2 regions of the Neobacillus sp. S1115 genome follow, and region 1 is predicted to be linked to the other one. Evidence: riboswitches for the same ligand, from Rfam matches in the RefSeq annotation. Region 1 holds a riboswitch; the other holds the start of a gene.
The links. A riboswitch is a leader RNA that binds a small molecule or an ion and turns the genes downstream of it on or off. The one in region 1 is predicted to bind thiamine pyrophosphate.

Region 1 (7,684 bases):
TTCTCGACCATCATGGCCACCATCAGATTCGGCGAATTGACGTTCCAGCCGATAAACCAGCCATTCTCGAGCCCGGTTTCGCCCTGTTTCTGCTTGAATTCCGCAGTTCCGGTTTTACCAGCAAGCGGCTTGTCGGCCATTTCTGCAGCATGGGCAGTTCCTCCGGCATCACCAACGACCTTGCGTAAGTCCCCTGCAATCAAACCAGCATTTTCTGCAGAAACAACGCCTTCCTTCCACACCTGCCCGCGCTTCTCTTCATCCAATAGAATCGGCTTAATCATATTTCCATTATTGACAAATGGCGTATAGGTACTCATCAAATGAACAATGCTCATCTGCACCTGTCCCTGGCCATAACCTGAGTCGGCTAGCGCAATATCGCTTCCCAATGAACCAATTTTTGAAGTCTCAAGCGGATAGGCGAACGGTAACTGCTCTTCAAAGCCGAACTTTTTCAAGCCATCAGAAAAGCCATCTTTCCCCATTTTCAACGCTGCCTGTGCAAAATAAATATTATCCGAGAACACCAACGCTTTTTCGAGATTGATTGGGCTGCCCTCGTGTACCCGGGTTACGAAATAGCCGCCCCAGGATGCATCCTTCTGCCACTTCGGCCCGAGAATCTGCACGCCCTCGTCCGGCTTAATCGCGCCGCTTGCGAGCCCCACAGAGGCCGTTATCGGCTTCATCACCGAACCCGGCGCAAATGCCTGTTTAAATCGCGTTAACAGCGGCTGGCGGGCATCGTCCTGCAGTGCCTTCCATTCGTCCGCAGAGAAGCCCAGCGCCGCCTGATTCGGGTCAAACGACGGGCTGCTGACGAGCGCCAGTGTTTCCCCGGTCACAGGGTTCATTGCTGCCGCCGTCCCGACCTCGCCAGCCGGAGCCCCAGCACCAGCCGTACCGACAGCCCCGCCAGTCCCAGCGGCACCTGTTCCACCACTCATCTCCGCATACACCACCGCCTGCAAATCAGCATCAATGGTCAGCTTGACATTTTTTCCATCAGCAACCGGTTTTTCCGCGAGCACTTCCTCCCCGCCGGCCTTCTTCTTAATCACAATCTTCACGCCGCTCTGGCCCTTCAGCTGCTCATCCAGCACCTGCTCCAGTCCGCGCTTCCCAATCACATCGCGGCTCGTGTAGCCCTTGTCCTTCCGCTTCTCAAGCTCATCCGCGGTAATCTGCCCGACATAGCCAATCAACTGCGCCGCGGCCTCCTTGTACGGATAAATCCGCGCGTCCACCTTGCGCGTCTTCACCGGCTCGAGCGCCACCAGCTGGGCAATCCGCTCAGAATCGTCCATCGACACCTTCTTCAAAGGCACAAACATCCCAGGCTGTACCCAGCTCGCCTTCAACGCCTTGTCGACCTGATCTGGCGTCATCTTCAACAAAGAAGCAAGCTGCTCCATCACCGGCGCCGCAATGTCCCCGGCCGTCACTCCGACTTCGTACACCTGGCCGTTCACCGCCATCCCCGTGCCGTTCCGGTCAACAATTTCGCCCCGTTTCGCCGGCACCGTGCTCAAGCTCAGCTTGTCTCCCTCCTGCATTTTTGGAAAAATGAACCCCGGATTCCAGTCCACAAACCAGTTTTCCTTATCGTCCTTTTTTTCCTTTTTCAACAGGGCTTCTTCGGTAAAATTAATCGGCCCCGCGACACTATTCATTTTGGCGCTAAAAGAATACTTGGCTTTCTCTCCGTCAGCCTGTTTATCTTCTTTTGGCTTTTTGAAGTCAATCTTGAGGTCAGTAATCTGTAAATCGTCGTAGATTTTCTTATAGCGGTTCGTAAAGTCATCTTTGGAGATTTTCTTTTTGGCATCATTCGAAAGGTAATTATACATGTCAGCAAACTTTTGCTTATTCCATAACGCTATGTATTCCGAGAATCGATCCTGTGGCGTCGGCTCCTTGCTGCAGCTGGCAAGCAAAACCCCCAGCATCACCGCAAGCAACAGCCCGGCAACTTTTTTCAAGACAAACCCCTCCTTTATTTTCCATTTTAACACAACCATAGACAGATTTCTCATTAAAGCAACGTAGGTCATCCTGTATACCAGGTATAATCAGCTGACTCTTTAACATATGCCCAAGCCCTCCAATCTACCGCAACAAAAACTCCCCACCGCCAATTTCAGGACAAAACTCCTAAGGAAAATAGCTGCATTAAAAAACCCCGGCTATTAAACCGGGATTGCCTTGTGACTAGGTGAATGAAATTAATAATAGGTGCTTTCTGCGAAACCGCACTTTCGGCATTTCCTCATACCGTATGTTTCGGAAAATAGATGCCGGCAATGTTGCTGGATGTTTTCAATTTCCTTTTCCAAAATATGAATTTTTTGTTTTAGGATGTCGATATCTTTTCATTACCTTAATGGAATTCGTCTCATCGATAAATTCTTGATCCATCATGAATAAATTCCTCCGCTTTTTTCCTCATGCCTTCTTCGATGTCCACTTCTTTACTCGCTGCCTTTTCCCGAATGTCATGTGATATTCTCATCGAACAGAACTTTGGCCCGCACATGGAGCAAAAATGGGCTGTTTTCGCCCCCTCCGAAGGCAATGTTTCGTCATGGTATTCCCTTGCACGCTCCGGATCCAAAGAAAGATTAAACTGGTCTTCCCATCTAAATTCGAAACGGGCTTTTGATAAAGCATTGTCTCTTTTTTGTGCACCGGGGTGCCCTTTGGCCAAATCAGCGGCATGAGCGGCAATTTTATAAGCAATGACTCCTTCCCGGACATCATCTTTGTTCGGTAAGCCTAGATGCTCTTTGGGTGTCACATAACAGAGCATCGCTGTTCCAAACCAGCCGATCATCGCCGCTCCGATAGCTGAAGTAATATGATCATATCCTGGTGCGATATCGGTGGTTAAAGGTCCTAACGTATAAAATGGCGCTTCTTTACAAATTTCCATTTGCTTATCGACGTTCTCTTTGATCATATGCATCGGTACATGACCTGGCCCTTCAATCATCACCTGCACATCATGTTTCCAGGCAATCTCCGTTAATTCCCCCAGCGTTTCAAGCTCTGCGAATTGTGCTTCATCATTTGCATCAGCAATACTGCCTGGACGGAGCCCGTCTCCAAGAGAAACAGAGATATCATATTGTTTCAGGATTTCACATATTTCTTCAAAATGAGTATAGAGGAAATTTTCCTTATGATGAGCCAAGCACCATTGCGCCAAAATCGAGCCGCCGCGGGATACAATGCCTGTTGTCCGTTTTGCCGTTAAAGGAATATATCGCAGCAAAACGCCGGCATGGATTGTAAAATAGTCGACCCCTTGTTCCGCCTGTTCAATTAACGTATCGCGGTATATTTCCCATGTTAAATTCTCGGCAATCCCATTTACCTTCTCAAGTGCCTGATAGATTGGGACCGTTCCGACTGGTACGGGAGAATTGCGAATGATCCATTCTCTCGTTGTGTGGATATTTTTTCCGGTCGATAAATCCATGATGGTATCGGCGCCCCAGCGAGTTGCCCACGTCATTTTTTCAACCTCTTGCTCTATAGAGGAGGTAACGGCCGAATTCCCGATATTTGCATTAATTTTCACATGAAAGTTTCGTCCAATAATCATCGGTTCGCTTTCCGGGTGATTGATATTGGCTGGGATAATCGCTCTCCCGCTGGCAACTTCTGCACGGACAAATTCCGGGTCCCTATGTTCACGAATGGCTATGTACTCCATTTCAGGGGTAATCATGCCTTTTTTGGCATAATGCATCTGGGTGACATTTTTTCCTGTTTTAGCTTTAAGGGGTGTTTTATTTACATTGGGATACCATTCAAGGTTTGCACGTTCGTCCCCTTCATGGAATCCGTTATCCTTGGCCTTTATTTCTCTTCCAACATATGCCTCCACATCATTCCGCTCGAGAATCCAATCCTTGCGCAATGCTGGAAGTCCGCTTTGAATATCGACCTGATAATTCGAATCAGTGTAGGGGCCGCTCGTATCATAGACCCGAACAGGCTCATTTTCTTCTTCTCCAAAAGCAGCAACGGTTCGAGTAAGTTGAATTTCTCTCATCGGAACCTTAAGATCGGGTCTTGCCCCTTCGACATATACCTTTTTACTTCCAGTGAATTGTGATTTTAACTCGATGTTCCCTTCCACTTGCTTCTGCATGTAACTTCCTCCTTCAAAATGGTTTGATTTTGCACCCTGGGAGTTACAGCGCAGTTCATTACTGGAAAGTAATGGAGGACAATACAAAAAGGTTCTGTTTGCACAGAACCTGATTTTTTCATCCAAAAGTAGCGGTACCCAAATTAAACCACGGACACCTTTGATACTACTTCCCTACGCTGGTATAATCCAGATCAGGTTCAAAGGGTCAAAGAATTTATGCATTCTTCTCTCAGTCCGAGCCATCGGACCCCCCCAGTAGAGCATTTCAAACAATATTAAGTTATAATCTTACAGTCAAAATATATCAGAAATTTTTGGAAATGGAAAGCTTTTTGGTAAACTTTGTGGTTATCGGAACAGATAATTCTCATAACTGTTTTTCAAACTTTCACCTTTTGTTCATAGTTTGTTCATATCTGGAGGGTAAGATAAAAGTGTGAAAAGGACAATCTCAGTCACACTTTTTCATAACCCCCCCTTTTAATATATCGTGTTGGATCCGGCAATCGGCCGGGTCCTATTTTTTTGCGGAATCTGGCAGGCGAACCAGATTCTTTTTTTTGAAAAAAACGCAAAAAAAAGAGGAAGTACTCCCCTTCCCCTTATACTTTCAATATTATGAATTTGTCTTTTCTTTTGAGTTAGTGGACTCGTCTTCTTTAGTGCTGCCGTCGTCTGTTTCCTTATCGGAAGACTGGTCGTCGGAGCCAGCTGGATCCTCCAACTCCTGCTGCTTTTTTTCGCTAGGAGTTTGCATGGATTCCTTGCTGTTTGAAGGAGTCGCTTCTTGTAAAGAACTTACCGGTTTGTCGATATACTTACTAGGGTTAACCGCGACGCCATCTTTACGAATTTCAAAATGGACGTGTGTTCCAGCTTTTTCATTGAACATGCTTTGCCCAGCCTTGGCAAGAACATCTCCCTGTTTCACCTTGTCGCCAACTTCAACTTTAATGTCTTTCACGGACTGATATTGTGTTACAATACCTTTGTCGTGTTCAATTTCGATGACATTTCCAAGCACCGCGTCTTCTTCAACACGAGTGACAGTTCCGCTGAGTGATGCTAATACATCAAACGTTTCGCCGTCCTTCATGGTGATGTCGACACCAGTATTCGGGTTGTATGTGTTCTCGTAGAATACTAATGCGGCTTCCTGGTCTTCAGCTTTCGCACTGAAATCATAGAACTTTGTCTTGATGACAGCTGTTGCTGCATCCTTCACCGGCATTTTGACGTTTTCTAAAGCCGAGTTAACTTCAACTGCAGGCGGGTTGGTCTTTTTGCCAGTAATATCAGTAGACTTGTAATCGTATTTGTCTGAGTCTCCTGCGCTGGACTGGTACCAAAGAACACCTGTTAAAATGATTGCTGCACTTGCGATATAGATGGCTGGAAATACCCAACGCTTCTTGAAAAAGCGTTTTACGCTGGAACTTTGAGAAGATCGTTTGTTTTCTTCCTCTCTCATTTTCATCACCTCAGCAATCATTCTGAACAGATAACTAGAATTATATACACTAGTCTGAAAAAAATTTTATTTTTTGTAATTGCCTGCGTTTTTATGCATCTTTTTGAAAAATTTTTAGGGGGAATTGTTTCATGAACGTGTTAAAATGGGTGCTGCGGGTCCTGCCCGTGCTTTACATGGCAGCCATCTTCATTCAATCGAGCCTGCCGTCGGACCACTTCGTGCGCCTGCCCGATTCGACGATTGACCACACTATTAAAGAATCATTGCATTTAATAGAGTTTGCGATTTTATATGTATTACTAGTCCTCGCATGTTTGACGTTTAGACGCGGTAACGCTGACCTGCGCAGCAATGCTGTCGCCGGTTTCAGTTTTACGCCAGGCTGGAACTTGGCTTGTGCCCTGTTTGCGGCCTTCTACGGCATCAGTGACGAAATCCACCAATCGTTCTATCCATACCGCTCCGCGTCGCTATTTGACCTATTTAAGGACTTCCTCGGCATCAGCGTCTGCTACTATTTTATTCGTGGTGCGCTGTATAAGGGTAAATTTGCGGGGCTGGCGAAGCTGCTCGGCCGCGTTCGGTCTGTTTCTTAAAACCACTGCTGGTTGGCGGTGGTTTTTTTATTGCAATACGGGATGATGGTAAACACGGTCTTTAAATGTACCACTATGGGGGAAATCTGCGGTCGTTAGAAAATGGCTGGCCACTCTTATCGAATCTATATGGAGAAACTCTCTTAGCTCAGAATTTGTGATAGTCGGTTTTATTAAAAGGAAATAATCGTTGATGGCTGGAATATGGGCAGTTTTCGATTTGGCGTTACACTTTGGGCACCACCAGGTTCCGGAATGATAAGTCATCGGCAAAAAGCGGCAATCGGGGCACTTCACACCAGTGGGGATTTCTTTAGGAGACAGGTGGAATTGCTTTAATATATCGGGATTATCGGGAGTGTGCTTCGATAGAAGTAATTTATTTACCTTTTTTAAATCCTTGGAGCCTAGCTTATCTATCTTTTGAAATTCTTTAATTTGTTCTATTTTTTCTATTAAAAATTCACTATTACATACATTCCGAAGAATCTCTTCATTCCCGTGCTCCGCTGTAATCAATGTTTTTTCATTACTGTTTACAAAAAGATAATGGATTGGAACGTTTGGAAAATGGTGCTCTTGCAGCCACCCGTTTAGCTTTCGCGCCTGGAGCTTGGCCTGCAGCACCGGATTCTTTATGCGTTCCTCCTGACCATTCTTTCGCAAAAAGGCCTGGTTTAATTCTCTTTTAAAATGGATCTCCCCGCTCCTATTCTTCACTTCCAACGCTAGGCCAAACATCGTACACAGTAGCAGGATGTCAATTTGAAAGTAATACTTTCCATAAAGCAGGCGGATATCGTGGTAAATTTGATAGTCGGCCTCGGGAAGCATGCTCAAGTAAAAGTCCACGGATTTCTCGCCATGATACCCTGCCATCCTATTTTTATATTCGTGAACCAAATCCGGCCAATCGGGGTGATTGGGATCCATCCTTCCATCAAAAAGTGCCTGTAATTTCTTGATTCTTAATGACATTTCACAAGGTTTTGCAAACAATCGGACCACTCCTTTCAATTTGCACTTACATTTCCTTTTTTACTTGCCAATTTCCTGCAAAAATCGACACGAAATTTGAACTTTTTATGGCATTTTATCCAATTAGATCTGACCCGAGGTAACTTTTCAATAACCTTTTTTGAGAGATTGCCATTTATTTGGATATACTTTCCGATTTGGTGTGGTTACTTACCAATTTAGAGCACTTACTTTCCACTTTAACGATTTTACTTACACTTTTTGATCAATACTTTCCAAATTTCCTGTTTTACTTTCCAAACCCTTTTTAGAGCAGCATCAGCCTTCCAACCGCCACCCCAAAACAGCTAAAAAGCCAGGCGACGAGCCTGACCAAGGTAACTTTTCAATTACCTTTTTAAAACAATTACCATTTATTTGGATATACTTTCCGATTTAGTGTGGTTACTTACCGGTTTAGCGCACTTACTT
Region 2 (7,684 bases), 2.9 Mb from region 1:
ATCGTGAAGTTTTTTGTTTATAGTGCCATTGGTATTTTTGTCTTTTTTATTCCAGTAACAGTAAATGGGAAATCATCTATCATGCTGGACCACATTGTTTCCTACATTCAAACGGCGGCTCCAGGAGTTCTGCCATATTATGCATTGCTCGTGATTTTATTGGGTGCTGTTTACCCATTTATTAAAGGCACTTGGAAAAAAGACACGGTAACATTAGTCTTTTCAATCCTCAAAGTGTTTGGTTTTGTGGCAGGTGTGATGCTTGTATTTAATGTTGGCCCTAAGTGGTTTTTTGACCCAAATATGGCACCGTTTTTATTTAACAAGTTAGTCATTTCAGTTGGCTTGCTGGTACCAATCGGCTCCGTATTTCTGGCTTTATTGGTCGGCTATGGATTGCTTGAATTTGTCGGAATCTTTATGCAGCCGGTGATGAAACCGATTTGGAAGACACCTGGACGTTCTGCTATTGATGCAGTGGCATCCTTTGTAGGAAGCTACTCAATTGGATTATTAATTACCAACCGTGTTTTTAAAGAAGGAAAATATACTATTAAAGAAGCAGCAATTATTGCAACGGGATTTTCTACTGTTTCAGCCACCTTTATGATCGTTGTTGCCAAAACGCTGGATATAATGAACATTTGGAATGCCTATTTCTGGGTAACATTTATCGTAACATTCATCGTAACCGCTATCACAGTCCGTATTTGGCCATTATCCAAAATGAGTGATTCCTATTATCAAGATATGGAGGGTGACGTAGAGGTTATCATTAAGAAAGACAGAGTGAAGACTGCATGGAAAGAAGCGATGGTAACTGCAAACGAGTCTCCTAGTCTTGGTAAAAACATTTGGGACAACCTAAAAGACGGCTTTGTCATGACAATGGGGATTCTTCCTTCGATCATGTCAGTTGGCTTGCTGGGTCTTGTTTTAGCGGAATTTACCCCAGTTTTTGATTGGCTTGGCTATATTTTCTATCCTTTCGCAAAGCTCGTGCAGCTACCGGATGCCATGCTTGCTTCAAAAGCCAGTGCTTTAAGTATTGCCGAAATGTTCTTACCGGCACTTTTAGTAACAAAGGCTGCACTTGTTACAAAGTTTGTCATTGCTGTTGTGTCCGTTTCTTCCATCATTTTCTTCTCAGCAGTGGTACCATGTATCCTTTCAACTGAAATACCACTTACAGTCGGCAAACTTGTGGTCATCTGGTTCGAACGAGTAGTCCTGACGATCCTAATTACAGCACCAATTGCATTTTTAATTCTATAAGCCAAGGAATTTCGTTTTCCAAAAAAACCTTGAGTTATCAAGGTTTTTTTTATGAAAAAATACTATTTACAAAAATTACTTTCACATTTATAGGATACAAGCCTTAACCATTTACAGCTAATATGAATTAACTATTAGAAGAGGCAGATGTTGTTAAAATTTTGGATGGTTATCGTTATGTGGAGGTAATATTAATGAATTATGCTTCATGCCTAATGGCATATTTTAAAAAATACAGGAGGGAGGAAATAAATGAATATTAAGCATCTCGAAAATATATTGAGCGGCATTAGCGTCCAAAATGTACCGAATGCAGATGTGGAGGTTGTGAATAATACCCTGTTGACGATGATTGGTAAGGGCAGGCAGGGAGCAGTTTTTCACTATACTAATGACATTTGCGTTAAGGTGTTTGGAAATGAAGAGGATTGTGAACGGGAGTATTATGCTTTATCGCTTGGCCAACAGACCACCCTTTTACCGCGAGTATATGCAAAAGGAAACCTTTACATCGCAATGGAGATTATCAAAGGGGTTGATTTGCGGGAATATTTGCAATCACAGCCATTAACGGAGGAACTCTCTGCAAAACTAATAGACATGCTCATTACTTTTAAAAAGATAGGTTATGAACGGATAGACCATCATAAACGGCAAATCTATTTACAGGAGGACGGGAGCTTAAAGGTGATTGATGTCGCGAGGACCGTATGGCGCGACCGTGTTTACCCTTATCCTAGAAAATTAATTAATTCCTTAGGGAAAGAGTATAAAGAAGTATTTTTATCCCATGTACAAGCATTATCGCCTGACTTATATGAGGAATGGCAGAACTTCATCCGAATGGAAGAACTTTCACGTCATATTTATGAAATTATACTCAAGCAGAAATCCAACAAAAAAACTTTAAAAAAATTAAGTGAAAAGAATTTAATAGTAGACAACGAAAAAAAATACGTATTACAGCTTGAAGGGTTAATGTACAAGGTTTTTAAGGAAGAATGGATTAAAACCATGCTGGCCCGGGGTACTGACCCAGAAGTAGTTATGGAAAAGATTGATGAGTACTGGGATAAACGTGAACAAAGTTTTGAGAAGAATTACCCAGTGAAAGAGGGCAGCAAGAAAAATAAGGATAAACGCTCCCGCCGATATGAAGGATACAGTTATGATGACCGAAAAAAAGATCGTCACCACAGTAAAGGTCATCATGATAAAGATCGTAAGCGTAACAAGCATGAAAAAGATAAAAAAAGACACAAAAGGTAAACTACAAACCTATTAAAAAGAGAGGTGAAGCGAACATGAAGATATTGGTCATCTGGCGCTTGCTCACTGTAGGAGGAGTAAATGCCGGTTGGCGAAATCGAGCCATTTATTTTAAAAAACATGGAATTGAAACCGAATTTCTCTATACAACGGACCACGGCGGCCTTCATATTATGCAGGATGTGGCTAAAGTTTATTTAACGAAGGACGACAAGGAGATTATTAACATTATCAAAGAAAATGGATATGATGCCATCATCGTAGTCGACACCGGTGCTGCCTACAAGTGGATTCGAAAAGCGAAATACGAAGGTCCTATATTAATAGAGGCCAGAACCCCCGAGCTTATCAAATTGATGCCGCACTTGAAAACCTTCAAAGGAATCGAGCCCAAACTAATCATTGTTCCTTCCCATTATCAGAAAAGGCTTGTTTCCATTCTTACAGAGGATATCCCTATTCACGTTATATACAACGGAGTCGATACGTCTTTTTTTCGGGCATTGCCTGTGGAGGAAATCGATTTTGCAAGCCTGCCTCTTAACCAGCATGGTAAAAAAATTGTCGGTTGGATAGGCCGGACTGATAGGCGGAAGAATTGGCCGATGCTATTGGAGGTCGCCGAGAAAATAAAACGTGAACGTGATGATATAGAATTCTGGCTCATTGGCGGTGCACAAAGCGTCCAGCGGGAAGAATTTGCTGCCGCTTGGAATGACGGGGAACTAACTGACATTGTGAAATGGTTTCCCGTTATTCCGTACCAGCAGATGCCGCATGTCTATGCCAAAATTCGCGAATCGGGTGGCTGCACCCTAGCGACCACGAAGTCGGAATCGTTCGGGAATACTTTTATTGAATCGATGGTGTGCGGGGTTCCTGTTGTGGCTTCGAACATCATGCCAATTAACGAACTGGTGGTAAATGGTGAGACAGGCTTGCTTTATCGGGGCCAAAACGTCGACGATGCAGCCAAGCAAATCTATGAGATTGTAGATAATCCCGACATGCATCGAAAAATGTCGGAAGCTGCAGTTCGTCGGGTGGAAGAGAATTTTGCCATCCACGTGGTCGCGGATCAATACGTTCACTTATTAAAATCATTCATTCAATTGGAGAGGAATGGAGATGGGGAGGTGGAGGCGACTTGATTAAACCTGTGTCATATCAGAAAAAATTACAAGGAAAATCGAACGCTCATTTAATCATGTTTGATGATGGCAGGGAGTATGTGGTGAAATTTTTTCAGCAAGGCTTTGAAAGATCTTTGCCCAATGAATGGGTCGCCTACTGCCTTGGGCGATATCTAGGATTGCCAATTCCATTTGGCAGAATCGTAGAAATTCCGGAGGAATTCTCGTTACAGGTGCCTGAACTTGCCGAGTTGGGACACACCCAATACCAATTTGCATCTTTGTTTATTCCCGATTGTCTGGATGGCCACAAGGTTTCAAAAATTTCTTCTATTGTTAACCACCAGTCATTAGCGGGTATTATTGCATTTGATTATTGGCTGTTTAATCGTGATCGGACTCGTATGAATGTTCTTTTTCAAGAAGTTGCCTCAGGTTCAGGAGCGTATAAGCTATGGATGATAGACCAGGCAGAGGTTTTTGGTTCCTATAATTGGACCCAGGAGGATGTAGATAATCTCCCTGCCGATTTATTAAAAAGTGCCACACATGAATTGATGTCGGCCTATATCGAGGATGAAAAAATATTTTATGAGCACCTGGAAATTATTCAAACAATCCCCATTTTATTAATAGAAGAAATTGTTGAGCTTATCCCGGAAGAATGGGGCGTCACAAAAGACGAAAAAAAAGCAATAGTAACAACACTCGTAACAAGGCGAAAAAAAATTCTTCCTAAATTGCTCGAAAGGTTTATGAAAAGAAAATGGGTGTCAGACACCACAAAAAGACATTTTGGCAAATTGTCCACCTGAGGCGAATGAATTGTAAAATAATGGGTGATCAATCGTTTAAACCGTCATTTTTTGACGGTTATTTTTTTGTTTTTTCGTGGTTTTTGGTTGAATAGGCTGTTTTGTGATGGGAAATTATTGTGTTTATTCCTTGGGAAAGCGCATGAAGTGACATTTCTCGAGTTGTGAGGTCGCTAGAGTGATGTACAAAACGACATGACCCGACATGAAGCTGTATTCCCACTGTTTGCCTTTATATAAATCATTTGGCATATAATCATTTAAATTGCTTTTTGTAGGTAAAATGAATATTGTGTATGTTAGACATAATCGGACAGGGGAGAATTTTATCTTGAGCAAACAAGTAATTGTTTATACCACCAACGACTGTATCGAATGCACAATGGTTAAGAAAGTCCTGACTGAAGAAGGAATTCCTTTTGAGACAAGAAATGTGGCAGAAAATCCTGAGTATCAAAAGGAAGTGGAAAAATACGGTTTTCTCGGTGTTCCTGTTACGGTAGTGAATAACCGTGCGGTAAAGGGTTTTACAAATGATCTTAAAGAATTGATGGAGCTTGCGAAAGAGAGCTAATAAGTACAAATTTCGGAAATCGAGTATTTCGGAGTTTTTAGAAGCGGGTTAAACAAAAGTATTTTTAAGATATTTTTCTTTACAAAAAAGATTCTTAGGTTTATTCTGATGATAATTTCATATTTGATGTAACTACTAGGGGTGCCCTGTTAGCGGGCTGAGAGAAAACGGCTAGTTTTTAACCCTTCGGACCTGAACTGGATAATACCAGCGTAGGAAAGTAGACCATGTTTAATTTTTACGGTTTCTTACTTAACTTAACCAGGTCCTTTATGAGGGTCTGGTTTTTTTTATTTTTTAAAAGGAGGAGAAGGATTTGCTTAAAAACAACTTGTTTGAAACGTTGCAAAAAGTAAGAGAAGTAAAACCGCTTGTACATAATATTACGAATTTAGTGGTAACCAATTTTACAGCGAATGGACTTTTGGCTTTAGGGGCATCACCGGTAATGGCCAATGCTGCTGAGGAAGCCGCAGATATGGCACGGATCGCCAGTTCACTAGTTTTAAATATTGGCACTTTAAATTCACAAACGGTAGATTCGATGATTTTGGCAGGGAAGGCGGCCAATGAACAAGGTATTCCGGTTATTTTTGACCCGGTGGGTGCAGGGGCAACCCCTTATCGGACGGAAACAGCGCAAAGGATCATGAGGGAACTAAGAGTATCCATAATTCGAGGGAACGCCGCTGAAATTGCCAATGTCGTTGGAGAGAAATGGGAAATCAAAGGTGTCGATGCGGGAAGCACAAATGGTAATATTACCGATCTCGCCATGACTGCTGCCGAAAAATTAAACTGTATCGTCGTCATTACAGGGAAGGAAGATGTCGTTACGAATGGGAGTACCACTTATGTTGTGGCTAATGGACATCCATTGTTAACAAAAGTGACAGGTACTGGTTGTCTATTAACCTCCGTTATTGGTGCATTTACCGGGGTGGAGAAGGATTTACTGCAGGCATCTGTTGCTGCAGTCTCGATATACGGAATAGCCGCAGAAAAGGCGGCGGAACTAACGGTGGAATCAGGCCCAGGAAGCTTTCAAATCGAATTTTTGAACCAGCTTTCGAAGGTTGCTGCAGATGACATCAATCTTTATTCTTCCATAAAAAAATTAACAGGAGGAGGGCAATAATGAAAAAGGCGTTAACGATTGCAGGTTCCGATTCTGGCGGTGGAGCCGGAATTCAGGCGGACCTAAAAACGTTTCAGGAGTTAGAGGTTTTTGGCATGTCCGCATTAACCGCTGTTACAGCGCAAAATACATTAGGTGTCCATGGAGTTTATCCAATGACAGCAGAGGCGGTTATCGAACAGATGAAAGCCATCGGTGAGGACATGGGGACTGATGCGGTGAAAACGGGTATGTTATTTAATGCTGAAATTATTGAAGCTGTATCTGTTAATCTTACAAAATATCATTGGGATAATGTTGTTGTCGATCCTGTAATGATCGCAAAAGGCGGGGCTTCCTTGCTGCAAATTGAAGCAATTTCTGCGATGAAGAAATTTTTAATGCCGCTTGCCAAAGTGGTTACCCCGAATATTCCAGAGGCTGAGGTCCTAACCGGGATGTCTATACGTACAGCAGAAGATAAGCAGGAGGCAGCAAAAAAATTACATGCCTTAGGGGTGCAAAACGTTGTGCTGAAAGGCGGCCATGATGAAAACCCTTCAGAATCAACAGATCTCCTCTTCGAAGGAAAAGAATTCTATACTTTTACGAGTAAGCGAATTCCGACTAAGAACACACACGGCACTGGCTGCACTTTTTCAGCAGCGATTACTGCTGAACTGGCTAAGGGAGCAGATGTATATCAAGCGGTCATCAAGGCGAAGGATTTTATTCAGGCTGCAATTGAAGATGGGATTGCGATTGGACAGGGACATGGGCCGACAAACCATGGGGCTTACCGGAAAAGAATCATGGAGATGGTCCAATCATGATAAACTTACGGGAAGCCTTGAAAGTATATTTTATTATGGGAACAGCCAATTGCAGGAAGGACCCGGTTGAGGTATTGAAAGAAGCCATCGCCGGAGGAATTACCTTTTTTCAATTTCGGGAAAAAGGCGAAGGGGCTTTAATCGGGGAAGAAAAATATGCTCTTGCGAAAAAACTGCAAAGCCTATGCAAAGAACACAGAATTCCGTTTATCGTTAATGATGATCTTGAACTGGCAATCGCGCTTGACGCAGATGGGGTTCATATTGGTCAGGAGGATGAACCGGCTGTAACAGTCAGAAATCAAATTGGCGATAATAAAATTCTTGGTGTATCCGTTCATACGCCGGAGGAGGCCGAAGCAGCACTTAGCGCTGGTGCCGATTATTTCGGAATTGGACCGGTTTATCCAACAAAAACGAAGGCCGATGCAAAGCCATCAAGAGGGACTGCACTGATCGAGGAACTGCGAAGTCAAGGAATTGCTGTACCGATTATTGGAATTGGCGGGATTACAAGTGAAAATGCGGCAACTGTCGTGGAAGCCGGAGCGGATGGCGTTTCAGTTATTACCGCCATCAGCCTTGCCGATTCACCGCACTTAGCTGCAAAGGCTTTGCGAAAAAGTGTAGGGGAGTGAAGAGATCATGAAAAAAACGTATAAGCTTAC

Region 2: linked by a shared signal. The riboswitch ahead of thiM (hydroxyethylthiazole kinase) and the one ahead of thiC (phosphomethylpyrimidine synthase ThiC) in region 1 are both predicted to bind thiamine pyrophosphate.

What each region holds. Positions count from the first base shown of each region.
Region 1 covers NZ_AP038275.1:6,010,987-6,018,670, forward strand. The annotation lists gene ACZ5B7_RS29185 (penicillin-binding transpeptidase domain-containing protein) at 1-1,985, opposite strand, end outside; gene thiC (phosphomethylpyrimidine synthase ThiC) at 2,399-4,162, opposite strand; TPP riboswitch at 4,317-4,429, opposite strand; gene ACZ5B7_RS29195 (peptidoglycan DD-metalloendopeptidase family protein) at 4,782-5,636, opposite strand; gene ACZ5B7_RS29200 (VanZ family protein) at 5,768-6,235, shown strand; gene ACZ5B7_RS29205 (nuclease-related domain-containing protein) at 6,263-7,234, opposite strand.
Region 2 covers NZ_AP038275.1:2,626,437-2,634,120, forward strand. The annotation lists gene ACZ5B7_RS12735 (YjiH family protein) at 1-1,275, shown strand, start outside; gene ACZ5B7_RS12740 (RIO2 family protein) at 1,528-2,544, shown strand; gene ACZ5B7_RS12745 (glycosyltransferase family 4 protein) at 2,580-3,695, shown strand; gene ACZ5B7_RS12750 (HipA family kinase) at 3,692-4,492, shown strand; gene ACZ5B7_RS12755 (glutaredoxin family protein) at 4,824-5,066, shown strand; TPP riboswitch at 5,194-5,302, shown strand; gene thiM (hydroxyethylthiazole kinase) at 5,383-6,204, shown strand; gene thiD (bifunctional hydroxymethylpyrimidine kinase/phosphomethylpyrimidine kinase) at 6,204-7,016, shown strand; gene thiE (thiamine phosphate synthase) at 7,013-7,654, shown strand; gene thiW (energy coupling factor transporter S component ThiW) at 7,662-7,684, shown strand, end outside.